DNA from 4 places in the Virgibacillus dakarensis genome. Region 2 is predicted to be linked to each of the others. Evidence: riboswitches for the same ligand, from Rfam matches in the RefSeq annotation. Region 2 holds a riboswitch; each other region holds the start of a gene.
What was found. A riboswitch is a leader RNA that binds a small molecule or an ion and turns the genes downstream of it on or off. The one in region 2 is predicted to bind thiamine pyrophosphate.

Region 1 (3,177 bases), 1.9 Mb from region 2:
AGTGACGGAAGCCTTTCTCCAAAGCAATTTCCTTTAGCTCGGCAAACTCATCCGGGTGGTAATAGCGCTCTACCTTCAAGTGTTTTTTCGTTGGCTGTAAGTATTGCCCGATTGTCATAATGTCCACATCGTGTGCCAAGAGATCATCCATAGCCTGAATAATTTCTTCTTTTTCTTCTCCAAGCCCCACCATAATACTTGATTTCGTTGGTGTGTTTGGGGCAATCTCTTTAACACGCTGCAGCAATTGCAGGGAACGATCATACATCGCCCGTGCGCGGACACGCTTCGTTAATCGGCGTACGGTTTCAATGTTATGGTTAAAAATATCCGGCTTACTATCCATTAATGTATGAAGGCTATCATAATCACCCTTCATATCGGATGGAAGGATTTCAATGGTACAGCCAGGGTTCTCCCGGCGAATGGCTCGAACCGTTTCAGCAAATACGGCTGCCCCACCATCATTCAAATCATCCCGCGCTACTGCTGTAACTACCACATGCTTTAATCCCATAATAGCCACGGATTCAGCGACCCGTGCAGGTTCCCCCCAATCAAGCTCATTAGGTAACCCGGTTTTTACTGCACAAAAGCGGCAGCCGCGTGTACACGTATCCCCTAAAATCATAAATGTTGCCGTTTTACGCTCACTCCAGCATTCGTGGATATTCGGGCAGCGGGCTTCTTCGCAAACGGTGTTTAACTTTTTATCGCGCATTAACTTTTTAAGGCCTCGATAGGATTGGTTTGTATTGATTTTTGTTTTCAGCCATTCCGGTTTTCGTATGTATTCTTCTTGTTTAGCCATTTTACACGCTCCTTAATTGATGTTTGAAGTTCCATTCGTTTGTGTTGTATTTCTTCTCAGCAAGCTGGTATACTTCATCCCATTGCTCATTGGTTAATGCAAATGGAAATAGTTCTATGTCTACTCCTGTTTCAAATCCTGTTTTAAACGCGTCTTTCATGGTGTCAATTGAAATAGGTACATTAGACTCTTGACTGATCGTTGTTGCTTTCTTATCAAATGCCCTTCTGTTTCTTTCCCGTAGTTCTTCGCTCGGAAAACGGAACAGATCGAAAAGCATGATTTTATCAATCGATCGTGGTATCGACCCGTGCTGCAGCAGTACTCCTTTTTGACGAGTTTGTGCATTTCCAGATATTTTCTTTCCATTCACCATTAATTCATATAATGCAGGTTTTTCAAAGCATACGGCAGAACGGCTCTTGTTTGATTTCGTTGTTTCCGCATAATTTACTGTAATCCCGAGCTTTTCATACCCTGCAAAAATCCCCTTCGATAGTATGTAATAAGCTTCTCCAACTGAAGCCGGGATATAGGGCTTATCTTCCGCAATAATGATGCTGTAAGTTAGCTCATCATCATGCAAAACAGCGCTTCCTCCAGTCAACCGTCGAACGAGTGGAACCTGATAACGATCTAATGCTGGTAAATCAATTGCTTTATCAACATTCTGAAAATAGCCAACGGACAGGCTTGGTGCAGACCATTGATAGAAACGTAAAATTGGAGGTGTTTTCCCCTCACTATGCCAATGAAGCAACAACTCATCCAACGCCATATTCACTATGGCATCGTGTATCCCAGTATCGATAAATCCCCATTCATCACGCACATGTATCGCCTCCTCGTTTTGTTATGTTATGTCCTGAAATACGTGGAAGGGTGATAAAAAAACAAAAACCGCTCCCCAGTGGAATGCAGCTTTGGTTGTATGTACAATTAGTTCCATGTTACATACAGCTACACTTCCCCACGCTGGTATTACCTAGATCGGGTGCAAAGGGTCAGAACGAAAATGTTCTTCTCAGCTCTTGAAAGCTCCCCTAGTGAATTTGTTGATATTTTTTAAACTATTTATATGGTAAAGGGATTCATACAGATTGTAAAGCAAATTGGAAATTTTAGCTGTTTGGATTACCTTCTTACGGTATAATAAAAGTTAACGATTCCAGGATTAACAACCTTTGATCAAAGACATGTCTTTAAAAAGCACAGATGAACAGGAAAGAAGAATTGTCACCTGATAAAGTTGCATTAAGAAAGGAGAGAACGATTATGGAAGGGTTGCAGCGAATGATTGCCAGCATTGATTACATTGAGAAAAATTTAGACGCTGACCTCCCTATTGAACATGTGGCAATGGTTGCATGTATGTCTAGATTTCATTTTCAGCGAATGTTTCATATGTTGACGGGTGTAACCGTTGCTGATTATATCAGACGCCGAAGATTAACCTTGGCTGCTCAGGAATTAACGCATTCGAAAAGCAAAGTAATTGAGATTGCGTATAAGTATGGCTACGAGACTCCGGAGTCATTTTCCAAGGCGTTTCGTAAACTGCATGGTTTAAGTCCATCAGCCGCACGCCGTTACAATCAATCGTTGAAGGCATTCCCTCGTCTCTCTTTTCAAATTCAATTAAAGGGTGATGAAGAAATGAATTACAGAATTGTTGAGAAGGAAGCGTTTCGGGTTGTTGGAAAAGGAATACGTACGGCAACAATTGATGGTCAAAACCATCGTGATATTCCAGCTTTTTGGGATGAATCGAACAGGAACGGATTTACGGAGAAGCTCGTAAACGATTGTGGTTCAATGGGATTACTTGGTGTATGTATGGAATTTGATAAACAGCAAGAAGAATTAACTTATTTTATTTGTGCTGAACGGAGTAATCAAGCGGTTCCTTCCGATTGGGAGGAAAAGGAGATTCCGGCATCAACGTGGGCGGTTTTCCAGGCGATCGGTCCGGTGCCGCATGCGATTGAAAAGATATGGGATCGTATTTTTTCCGAATGGTTTCCCTCAACCGGGTATGAGCATGTTGATGCACCGGAAATAGAAGCTTACCCGCCAAATGGCGATGTAACGGCTGAGGATCATTGTTGTGAAATTTGGATTCCAATTGTGAAGAAGTGATGTTTATTAATAGCAGACACTCAAACGAAAGTCTGAATGTCTGCTATATATCGCAGTTTTATCTCAGCCAATAATGAATCTGATAATTGTCTTCTCAAATCCATGCAATAATTCGAATAATTTGTTTTTCTCCCAAACCAAATGTAGTATATAAGAAATTCATCATATGCTAGATTAGAAGAATGGGCGGCTAGAGAGGGGAAGGACAGCATTGGACAAAATAGTAG
Region 2 (3,177 bases):
AACCCAAAAATAGCCCCCAGAATAAAGCCAATAAATAACCCTAGCACTGAAATAAGGAGGGTGTAATATAAACCCGTTGCTAGTTGTGGTAAAAAATCGATAACTCCTGCCCAATTAAATCGTCCTAACATCTTTCACCTCTCCTATTATATGAAGTAAAAAAGGGTGTAACGATTGGATGGTTACACCCGATAAAGCAGCCTGCAGAGTTCAGTTATTCAGGCTTTTCACCAAACCACTTTTCATGGATTTCATCGTATTTACCATTCTCCTTCAGTGTTGCCAATGCCTCATTAATGGCTTTAACCAATGCGTCATTTCCTTTTGCAATGGCAATACCATAATCCTCAGCCTGATACAAATCGCCAACCATTTTCAGACTGTCTTCACCTTTTGTTTTAATATAATAGGCAACATTTGGTGCGTCATACAAAATTGCATCCGCGCTGCCGTTTTCAACTGCCAGATAAGCCTGGTCAAGCTGTTCGTACTGATTAGCTTCAGCGCCATCAATATTTTTCTCAATATAGGCAGCACTTGTAGAACCTAGACGTGTAGCAATTGTCTTTCCTTCCAGATCCTCAATACCTTTGATCGAGTCATTGTCAACCGCCACGCCAATGCGTAAACCTGACTGATAGTAAGCGTCACTGTAATCGATTTTCTTTGCCCGATCCTCGGTAATGCTGATCCCGGCAATAGCGATATCAAATTGACCTGTTTGCAGACCGGGGATAATTCCATCAAAGTTCGTTGTTTCTAAATTAATCTTAAACCCTGCCTCAGCCGCTATTGCTTTTATCAACTCAATGTCAAACCCGACATATTCACCGTCTTCTTTAAACTCAAACGGTACAAACGATGTATCACTTACAACGGTATATTCGTCTTTCAAATCACCGCTGCCATTTTGGGCATCTCCATCCGCTTCTTTGTCAGATCCACATGCAGAAAGTCCGATTACGATAATAAATGAGAGCAAAACAGTGCTTAAAAATTTGCCATATCCTTTTTGCATTACGAAAGTCCCCCTTAAATAGTGTCGTATCTATTAACTTTAACAAAGATTCATTTTTTAGAAAAAACGGATACTTAATCATTTAAAAGGATAGATGGGCTTATATTCGGATAGTGATAATGTAATCCCGGTTATTCCTTTAATTATTACAAATACCTATTAAATACGGATGATTCTGATAGTTGCGTCTAAAAAACGGCTAAATTTGACAATCATTTATTATTTCCTTAAATGCTTACGAGGTTGAGTTGCGTAACCGTTGTCCAACGAAAAAAATAGCTGATGTATTGGCAGAAGATAAACACATTTATTAGATCACCGTATAGATCCCGGTATAGCTTTAATCCAGACTATAAGCATAACAAGTAATTCCATAAGAAACAGCCAAACACCTTTTTATGCTTGGCTGTTTTTAATGAGATTGTACTTTTCAACTAACCATACGCTGATCCTTAGCAGACTTTGCCGACGTAATTAATTGACCTGCCTTCGAAATGATTAGGACTAACACAATCGCACAGGCTATTGAAGAAGCAATATACGTGATCCCATTCATCGTCAATGAGTAAATAATTGGTGACTTCCCCGCTTCGATCGCATACTTTTTGAAAAAAATCACGCCGGCAACAAAATGCCAAAAATAGCGAGCAGCACCACCGACCAATGTCGCGATGACAATCCACATGAGTGCATTCCCTTTTCGTCCCCTTAGCAAATTCCCTTTGATTGGTCTGATGAAAAGACCGGCAAAGCCAATACATGCGAAGGCAATAAAATATTCAATAAATGCTTGTGTTGGTGTGAGAATCCATGCCTCACCGAGTGCAATCTGCAGGAGCCCCCAAAGAAATCCTGATACAAAAGCCGCAAAAAAACCCCAGCGAAAGGCAACAATAAATATTGGTACCATGGAAAAGGAAATAGATATGGACGGTCCAAAATGGAATGATGGCAATAAATCCAAAACAAATGCAAATGCCGCGAAAATGGCCACCTCAATCATCGTTTGCAAGCTTAATTTTTTCATCAAAAAATGCCTCCCTTTTTTGTTTTAACGCACCAAAAGGAAGACATAAGTGAATACAGATAAACCAGTCAAGTTACTGTTCTTTTCCATAGAAATCAGTAAACCACTGTTTTTAATCACCACATCCCTACGCTAGTACTAACTAACAGGTTCAAAGGGTCAGAACAAAACATGTTCTCTCTCAGCCTTACGCTCCCCTTGTGGTTGCGTTGTTATTTTATTATCTTTATCATAACATAAATTTAATTAAGTAGTAGAAAAGGACGTTGACTCCAGAAATTATCTTTAACATCGAATCGGAGTCATCGCTTGAAAATCAAAAGACTTGCATATTTTTCTATTGGTCACTGGACAACATTGTTTTGGCAATTGTTTCATCCAGCTCCTCAAAATCATCGTAAGAAATTGTCTTATATAACTCTTTCCTTGTTTGCATATCAGAGACACCATCTTTTTGTGTCCCCTCCTGTTTAATCAAACGAAAAATTCGTTCATAAGCCTTAGCAGCCACTCGTAAAGAAGTTACCGGATAAATAACCATGCGAAAGCCCATTTCTTCAAAGGCTTCAGCAGTAATATACGGAGTCTTGCCAAACTCCGTCATGTTGGCAAGCAGTGGTACAGCTATTTTTTTGGCAAATAAGCAAAATTCTTCATCGGTATGCAATGCTTCCGGGAAGATTCCATCAGCACCAGCTTCAATATATGCTTGTGCCCTTGTAATGGCAGCTTCCAGACCTTCTACTGCTCGTGCATCTGTACGTGCTATAACAACGAGTGACGGGGCTACCTCCTTAATCGCTTTCACCTTCTGAACCATTTCCTCTTTAGAAACAAGCTGCTTCCCATTAAGATGACCACATTTTTTCGGAAGTTGCTGGTCCTCTATTTGTACTGCCGCGACATTGGCTTCGATCATTTCCCGAGCTGTACGAGCAACATTAAGAACCCCGCCAAATCCTGTATCAATATCAACAAGCACAGGTAAATTCGTTGCCCGAACAAGATCCCTCGCTCTTTCCGCCACTTCGGTCGAGGTCACAATCCCAAGGTCTGGAAGCCCTTTGCTTGCGGTGTATGCACCTCCAGATAAATAAAGTGCCTTAAACCCAGCATTTTTCGCAACTAGTGC
Region 3 (3,177 bases), on a different contig from region 2:
TGTTCTTTAATAACTTTTCCTGGTTTTTCGGGTATTTAGGCGGCCAGCCACAGCTAAGCAGCAGGTTTATGGCGCTGAAAAATGAGAAAGAGGCGAAGCAAGGTATTTCAGTTGCGATTATTTGGACGATTATGGCCTATACTGGTGCGTTTTTAATTGGGCTGGCGGCGATTGCGATGTACAGTCAAGGCTCGTTTGCTGATGTAGAGACGATTCTCCCGCATATGATACTGGATTTGCTGCCGCCTTGGATTGCCGGTTTGTTGTTATCCGGAATTATGGCAGCAATTATTACAACGGCAAATTCTCAGTTAATGGTTGTTACCAGTTCGGTTAGTGAGGATATTATTCATAAGACACTCGGCATGAACTTGACGGATAAGCAATTATTATCATTGTCTCGGATTATTGTATTGGTTTCAGGGATTATCGGTATGCTTATTGCCCTAACCTCTGATTCTCTGGTCTATCTAGTTGTCAGCTGGGCGTGGGCTGGTGTCGGTTGTACCTTATCCCCGGCGATCCTGATGACGTTTTTCTGGAAGCGCTATTCCGGTATCGGGGTTGTAGCAACGATTATTTCTGGGTTTGTTTTTACCGTGTTGTGGATTAGCACACCGTTAGATGGTATCATTACATCCCGGTTCTCTACTTTTTTCATTGCAGCATTGTTCGGAATCGTATTCAGTTTGCTGTTTCCGGATAAAAAAACTGCGGAATAGGGTTGCATCCAAATTCAATACAAATGTACGGTTGTCTTGAGGCATGTACCAATACAAGTACAGTTTTCGTCGCATAGGATACAGTATAAATCAAAACAAGTCTTGTGGAAGATTTACAACAACAACCCATGAACCTTGGGAAAGCCAACTTATCACTGGCTTTCCCAATTTTTTGTCTAAATGGTATAGTGTAGTATAACGAAAGGAGCCGATAGACATGAAGGTAGCATTATCATTTAGTGGCGGGAAAGATAGCTGTTTAGCACTATACCGTCTAGAGCAGCAGGGTTATCATGTTGTCAGCCTTATTACTACGATATGGAAGGAAAAACAAGAAACTGTCGCACACGGGGAGAAGCTTGAGCGGATCAAAAAGCAGGCTGAGCGGATTGGGATTCCAGTTCATTTTATTGAAACAGACTTTGCAGGGTATACAGAAGATTTTGTTCGCACACTAAAGGACCTAAAAACGAAATACGAGATTGATAGTGTCGCATTTGGTGATATTTACTTAGAAGGGCACCGTGAATGGGGAGAGCAGGTAGCCGAAAAAGCAGACGTAGCACCAATCTATCCGTTGTGGACAGAAAAACATAAGGTGTTGGATCTATTAAGGGAATTCGTAGCGTTGAAATTTCAGGCGCGTGTTATCAAAGTAGATAATACAAAGCTTCCGGAAAACTGGGTTGGTCGTCTTGTAGATGAATCATTTATCGCTGATATCAGTGGAAAGGATGTTTGCCCGTTAGGTGAATCTGGTGAATATCATACTACTGTATTTGATGGGCCCATATTTAGGAGGCAGGTTTAAATATCAAATTCAAAATTCCAACCTTGCAAACGATACCGTAATGTAGTACCTTTGAACATGTAAGATAAAAATGAAATAGATTTTGTGGGGGGACCAGTTGATGCTGGTTGAGATTGTATCCGATAGATACTGACCCTTGGAACCTGATCTGGCTGAAACCAGCGTAGGGAACATGTTGAACAGGAAAGATAAACTATCTTTTTCGCACACACCCCAGGTTTAAAAATGGCGGTGTTTTTTTATTGCAATTTCCGCAGCCCTTTCGCCGATCATTTTCCTAAACAAAACTACCATCACATGGAGGATAAGAAATGAAGAAGCTTTTATTTTTACTTATCATGATTACCGTTCTTACTGCATGTAACAGTAACAACGGATCCAAAAGCACGGAACAGGATCAACAGGATAGGGACGGTATGCAGAAAGTAAAGCTTGTCCTGGATTGGACACCAAATACGAATCATACTGGCCTTTATGTTGCACAAAAAAAGGGATACTTTCATGACGAGGGACTGGATGTGGAAATCATAATGCCGGGAGAGGTTGGGGCTGATCAGCTTGTCGCATCAGGAAAAGCCGATTTTGGTGTTAGCTACCAAGAAAGTATTACGGAAGCACGTGTGCAAGGTGTGCCGGTTGTCTCCATTGCAGCGGTGATCCAGCATAATACATCCGGTTTTGCCTCACCAAAGGAAAAAGCCATCACATCACCGAAGGATTTTGTCGGAAAAACGTATGGTGGCTGGGGAGCACCAGTTGAGAAGGCTGTCCTAGCATCCCTTATGAAACAAGAAAATGCTTCCGTTGATAAGGTGAATATTGTCAATATGGGGAACACCGACTTCTTTACGGCAGTAAAGCGTGATATTGATTTTGCCTGGATTTATTATGGCTGGACAGGCGTAGAGGCCGAGTTGCGTGGTGAGAAATTAAATATGTTGTATCTGACCGATTACTCGAAAAGACTTGATTATTATACACCGGTTCTTACTGCGAATGAGAACACGATTAAGGAAAACCCGAAAACAGTTAAGAAGTTTTTGGCAGCCGTTTCAAAAGGGTATGAATTTGCCATTGATAATCCTGAAGATGCGGCTACTATTTTGCTAGATGAAGTTCCAGATCTTGATGCAGAACTGGTAAAGGCTAGTCAGGAATGGCTCTCACCAAAATATCAGGATGATGCCACACGCTGGGGTGAACAGAAACTGGAAGTCTGGGATAATTATGCAAGCTGGATGTACGACAATCATTTATTAGAAAAACAGCTAGATAGCAAGAAAGCTTTTACCAATGAATTTTTACCAAAAAAATAGGAGGGGCTTCAAGTGGCAAATGCTTTAGTAAGTATTCAAATTATCCCAAAGACGAAAAACGGAGAAGATACGATTCCATATGTAGATGCTGCAATAGAGGTTATCGATCAGTCTGGAGTGAAATATGAAGTGCATCCGCTCGAAACAACGATGGAAGGAGATTTGCCGGAATTGCTGTCAATTATTGAAAAAATGAATACCAGAATGACCGAGCTGGGGTGTGAAAGTATTATTTCACAGGTAAAAGTATTTCATAAACCGGATGGAGCCTCGATGTCAGAACTGACGGAGAAATATCGCTAATGAAAGGGATCATGGAAAAAGGCTG
Region 4 (3,177 bases), 1.8 Mb from region 2:
ATTTCCCAAAAAGACCATTCCAGTTGACAGCTTTTACGGAAAGCTTCCTTCATACGTGTTTGTTCCGTTATAGAGGCTTCCATGGCTAGTTCATCCAAACGATTACGCATTGTCGTCGTAATTTTTTCCACACTTTCGTCCGCATAGAAACGAATCCACTTATAAAAGGGATGATTATCTGCTGGTTTGTACGTTTTCATCAATTCCTTCCCGATTTCCAAATAAGTCCAAGGGCAAGGAAGCAGTGCACAAATTATTTCTGCCAGCGTACCCGTCTGTGCATGATACATCATATGTTTAACGTAATGATCAGCAGTAGGTGGCAAGGCATATCCTTGAAGTTCATCATAGTTAACCCCGATTGATTCGCAAAAGTTGTGGTGTGGATGGACTTCACTGTGCAAAACAAATTGAATTTGGTCGTTAAAAAAGGCCATATCCCTCCGATCATTGGATTTGGAAATTGCCATTCCGTATATTTTTATAAATGCATTAAGGTATTCAAAGTCTGCTTTAATGTAATGTTCCAATGCTTCTTTTGGGACATTTCCTTTACCGATTCCCTGTACAAACGGATGGGTAAATATTGCTTGAAAAATATCACTGTTTTCGTCCCTGAGATCTTGAGAAAAAGTCATGATTATGCCTCCCTGGATTTTAGGAAGCTACTAGAGGCTAGAAAGGAAGAATCATAGAAAGGTATTTACGTCCTCGACTACTTCCCTCCGCTGGTATTAACCAGATCAGGTTCCAAGGGACTAAGAATCATTTTCTTTTCTCAGCCATATAGGCGCCCCTAGCAGTTCCGATATATTAAATATTTTGTAATAAACTACGTTGTTTCAATCGTATCACTATTAGCCAACCGATTAATGCTCCTGCTCCACTGCTGGCAAGAAATGATGGGAAGAAAAATAATGCTCCAACTGAATTTCCCATTAAAAGGTTAGCCAACGGTACAGCGAATAAAGAGCCTAAAACTCCGGTTCCAATGAATTCGCCAAGTGCAGCATATATTTTTTTGCCAAAGCTTTTGTACAGATATCCTGCCAAAAAAGCGCCAATCATTCCGCCGGGAAATGCAAGGATTGTGCCAAACCCAAGCAAATTACGGAGTAGCCCAATCATAAAGGCAATTATAACGGCAGGAGCTGGACCAAGCATCACTGCTGCCATGACGTTGACCGTATGTTGTACAGGGTAGGCTTTTGCAATACCTGCAGGAAACCATAGGATTTGTGCCCCAATCGTTCCTATGGCTACAAATACAGCCATCGTCGTTAATAAACGTGTCCGATTCATTTATTTCCTCCTTTCCGTTATAATATGAAAAAGCTAGGTCCATGGATAAAGGACCTAGCTTTTTAAAGGGAAAAGTTTATGTGTGATGATCACAGACTACTTCCCTCCGCTGGTATTAACCAGATCAGGTCCATAAGAGTCGGAAAGCTAATCCGGCTTCCCTCTCAGCTCACGGTTTCTGAGCACCCCTAGTAGTGGAATTACTATGAAACTTGCTTGTTATCGTAATCATAACAAAAGAATCTCAGTCTGTCACCTACTAATTTTAAAAAATATTGTTGTTTAATCAATACCTCGCATGAATTGATGAATTTTTTTCGATGACAAAAATAGAAGTAAACCAAGTAAAATAGAAATGCCACCGATTACCCCAAAATACAAAATTTCTGTATCAAACGAATATAATTTTACGACTTGCGCATTAATTGCTTGTGCCGATGCATTAGACAGGAACCATAGACCCATCGTTTGTGCTGAAAAGGCAGCAGGTGCAAGCTTTGTTGTTGCGGATAATCCGACAGGTGATAAACATAGTTCACCTAAAACAACCAGGAAGAAGCTAAGCACGAGCCATAATGGATTAACGAGTGTATCTGTGCCGTTAACAATCGCAGGGATAATCATAACAATAAAGGAAAGCCCTGCAAAAAATAAGCCAACTGAGAATTTTTTCGGTGTTGATGGTTGTTTGTTCCCCAGTTTAACCCAAAGCCATGCAAATACAGGTGCCAGTAAAACGATAAATAGTGGATTCAATGACTGGAACCAGGATGATTGAATTTCAATACCTGCGAAGTGCAGCAATGTCCGCTGATCTGCATATCGCGCTAAAATAATCGAGCCTTGTTCCTGAATCGCCCAGAACATCATGGCTGCCACAAACATTGGTATATAAGCCAGGAGACGTGAGCGTTCCACTTCGGTTGTTCGTGGACTCCGGTACATCACGATAAAATAAACGGCAGGAATGATAATTCCAAGAATACTAACAATCATGGTAAATCCATTTATTGTTAAGATCCCGGTTGGAATTGTGATAGCCCCCAATATAATTACGATAATAGCACCAATGCCGAAGCGGCCGAATACCTTTTTACGTTCTGCTGCCGTAAGTGGATTTGGAACGTTTGAACCAGCTGGTCCCAAATATTTGCCCTTGGTAAAAATGAAAACGACGAGACCGATAAACATTCCAATGGCCGCCAAGCTAAATCCAAGATGGAAGTTATATTCCTGTCCGACGGTTCCGACAATTAATGGAGCCAGTAATCCACCTAAGTTAATCCCCATATAAAAAATACTGAAACCAGAATCACGACGGTAGTCTTCCTTGCTGTATAAATCACCGACAATATTGGATACATTCGGTTTCAATAAGCCTGTACCAATAACAATCAAGCCCATCGAAACGAACAATCCTGTTAAACTTCCAGGAAAGGAAAGAACAATATGACCGAACATGATTAAAACGCCGCCATAAAAGGTTGTCCGAGCGCTTCCTAATAACCGGTCAGCAATCCAGCCGCCAATAATCCCAGACATGTATACAAGTGATCCGTAAACCGCCATAATCGAAGCGGCAGTTCCCTGATCAATCCCGAGACCGCCTTTTGACAGTTCGTAGTACATATAAAATAATAGAATGGCACGCATCCCATAGTAAGAAAAACGTTCCCAAAATTCCGTGAAGAATAGCGTAGATAATCCCTTTGGATGTCCAAAGAAACCCTTCTGCGGAATGTCTTGAATATTTTGATTATTTGATGACATGTTGTAGCCTCCTTGTATGACATGATCATTATACTATGCATTTATAAATTTGAAAAGTTATTTATTAGTTTAAATGGAGAAAATAAGTTGAATAGTCAGTAATAC

Region 1: another riboswitch for thiamine pyrophosphate. It lies ahead of CZ382_RS10365 (lipoate--protein ligase family protein); the one in region 2 lies ahead of thiT (energy-coupled thiamine transporter ThiT).
Region 3: another riboswitch for thiamine pyrophosphate. It lies ahead of CZ382_RS01655 (ABC transporter substrate-binding protein); the one in region 2 lies ahead of thiT (energy-coupled thiamine transporter ThiT).
Region 4: another riboswitch for thiamine pyrophosphate. It lies ahead of thiW (energy coupling factor transporter S component ThiW); the one in region 2 lies ahead of thiT (energy-coupled thiamine transporter ThiT).

Annotation. Positions count from the first base shown of each region.
Region 1 is NZ_LT732554.1:160,685-163,861, reverse strand. Features, by position in the region: gene lipA (lipoyl synthase) at 1-811, opposite strand, end outside; gene CZ382_RS10365 (lipoate--protein ligase family protein) at 813-1,643, opposite strand; TPP riboswitch at 1,762-1,866, opposite strand; gene CZ382_RS10360 (AraC family transcriptional regulator) at 2,027-2,950, shown strand; gene CZ382_RS10355 (ABC transporter ATP-binding protein) at 3,162-3,177, shown strand, end outside.
Region 2 is NZ_LT732554.1:2,032,852-2,036,028, reverse strand. Features, by position in the region: gene CZ382_RS19270 (amino acid ABC transporter permease) at 1-131, opposite strand, end outside; gene CZ382_RS19265 (transporter substrate-binding domain-containing protein) at 215-1,018, opposite strand; gene thiT (energy-coupled thiamine transporter ThiT) at 1,449-2,045, opposite strand; TPP riboswitch at 2,153-2,254, opposite strand; gene prpB (methylisocitrate lyase) at 2,383-3,177, opposite strand, start outside.
Region 3 is NZ_LT732553.1:321,889-325,065, forward strand. Features, by position in the region: gene CZ382_RS01645 (sodium/proline symporter) at 1-722, shown strand, start outside; gene CZ382_RS01650 (Dph6-related ATP pyrophosphatase) at 940-1,533, shown strand; TPP riboswitch at 1,610-1,720, shown strand; gene CZ382_RS01655 (ABC transporter substrate-binding protein) at 1,845-2,849, shown strand; gene CZ382_RS01660 (thiamine-binding protein) at 2,862-3,152, shown strand; gene CZ382_RS01665 (ABC transporter permease) at 3,152-3,177, shown strand, end outside.
Region 4 is NZ_LT732554.1:263,723-266,899, reverse strand. Features, by position in the region: gene tenA (thiaminase II) at 1-638, opposite strand, end outside; TPP riboswitch at 704-808, opposite strand; gene thiW (energy coupling factor transporter S component ThiW) at 814-1,302, opposite strand; TPP riboswitch at 1,387-1,502, opposite strand; gene CZ382_RS10840 (peptide MFS transporter) at 1,585-3,072, opposite strand.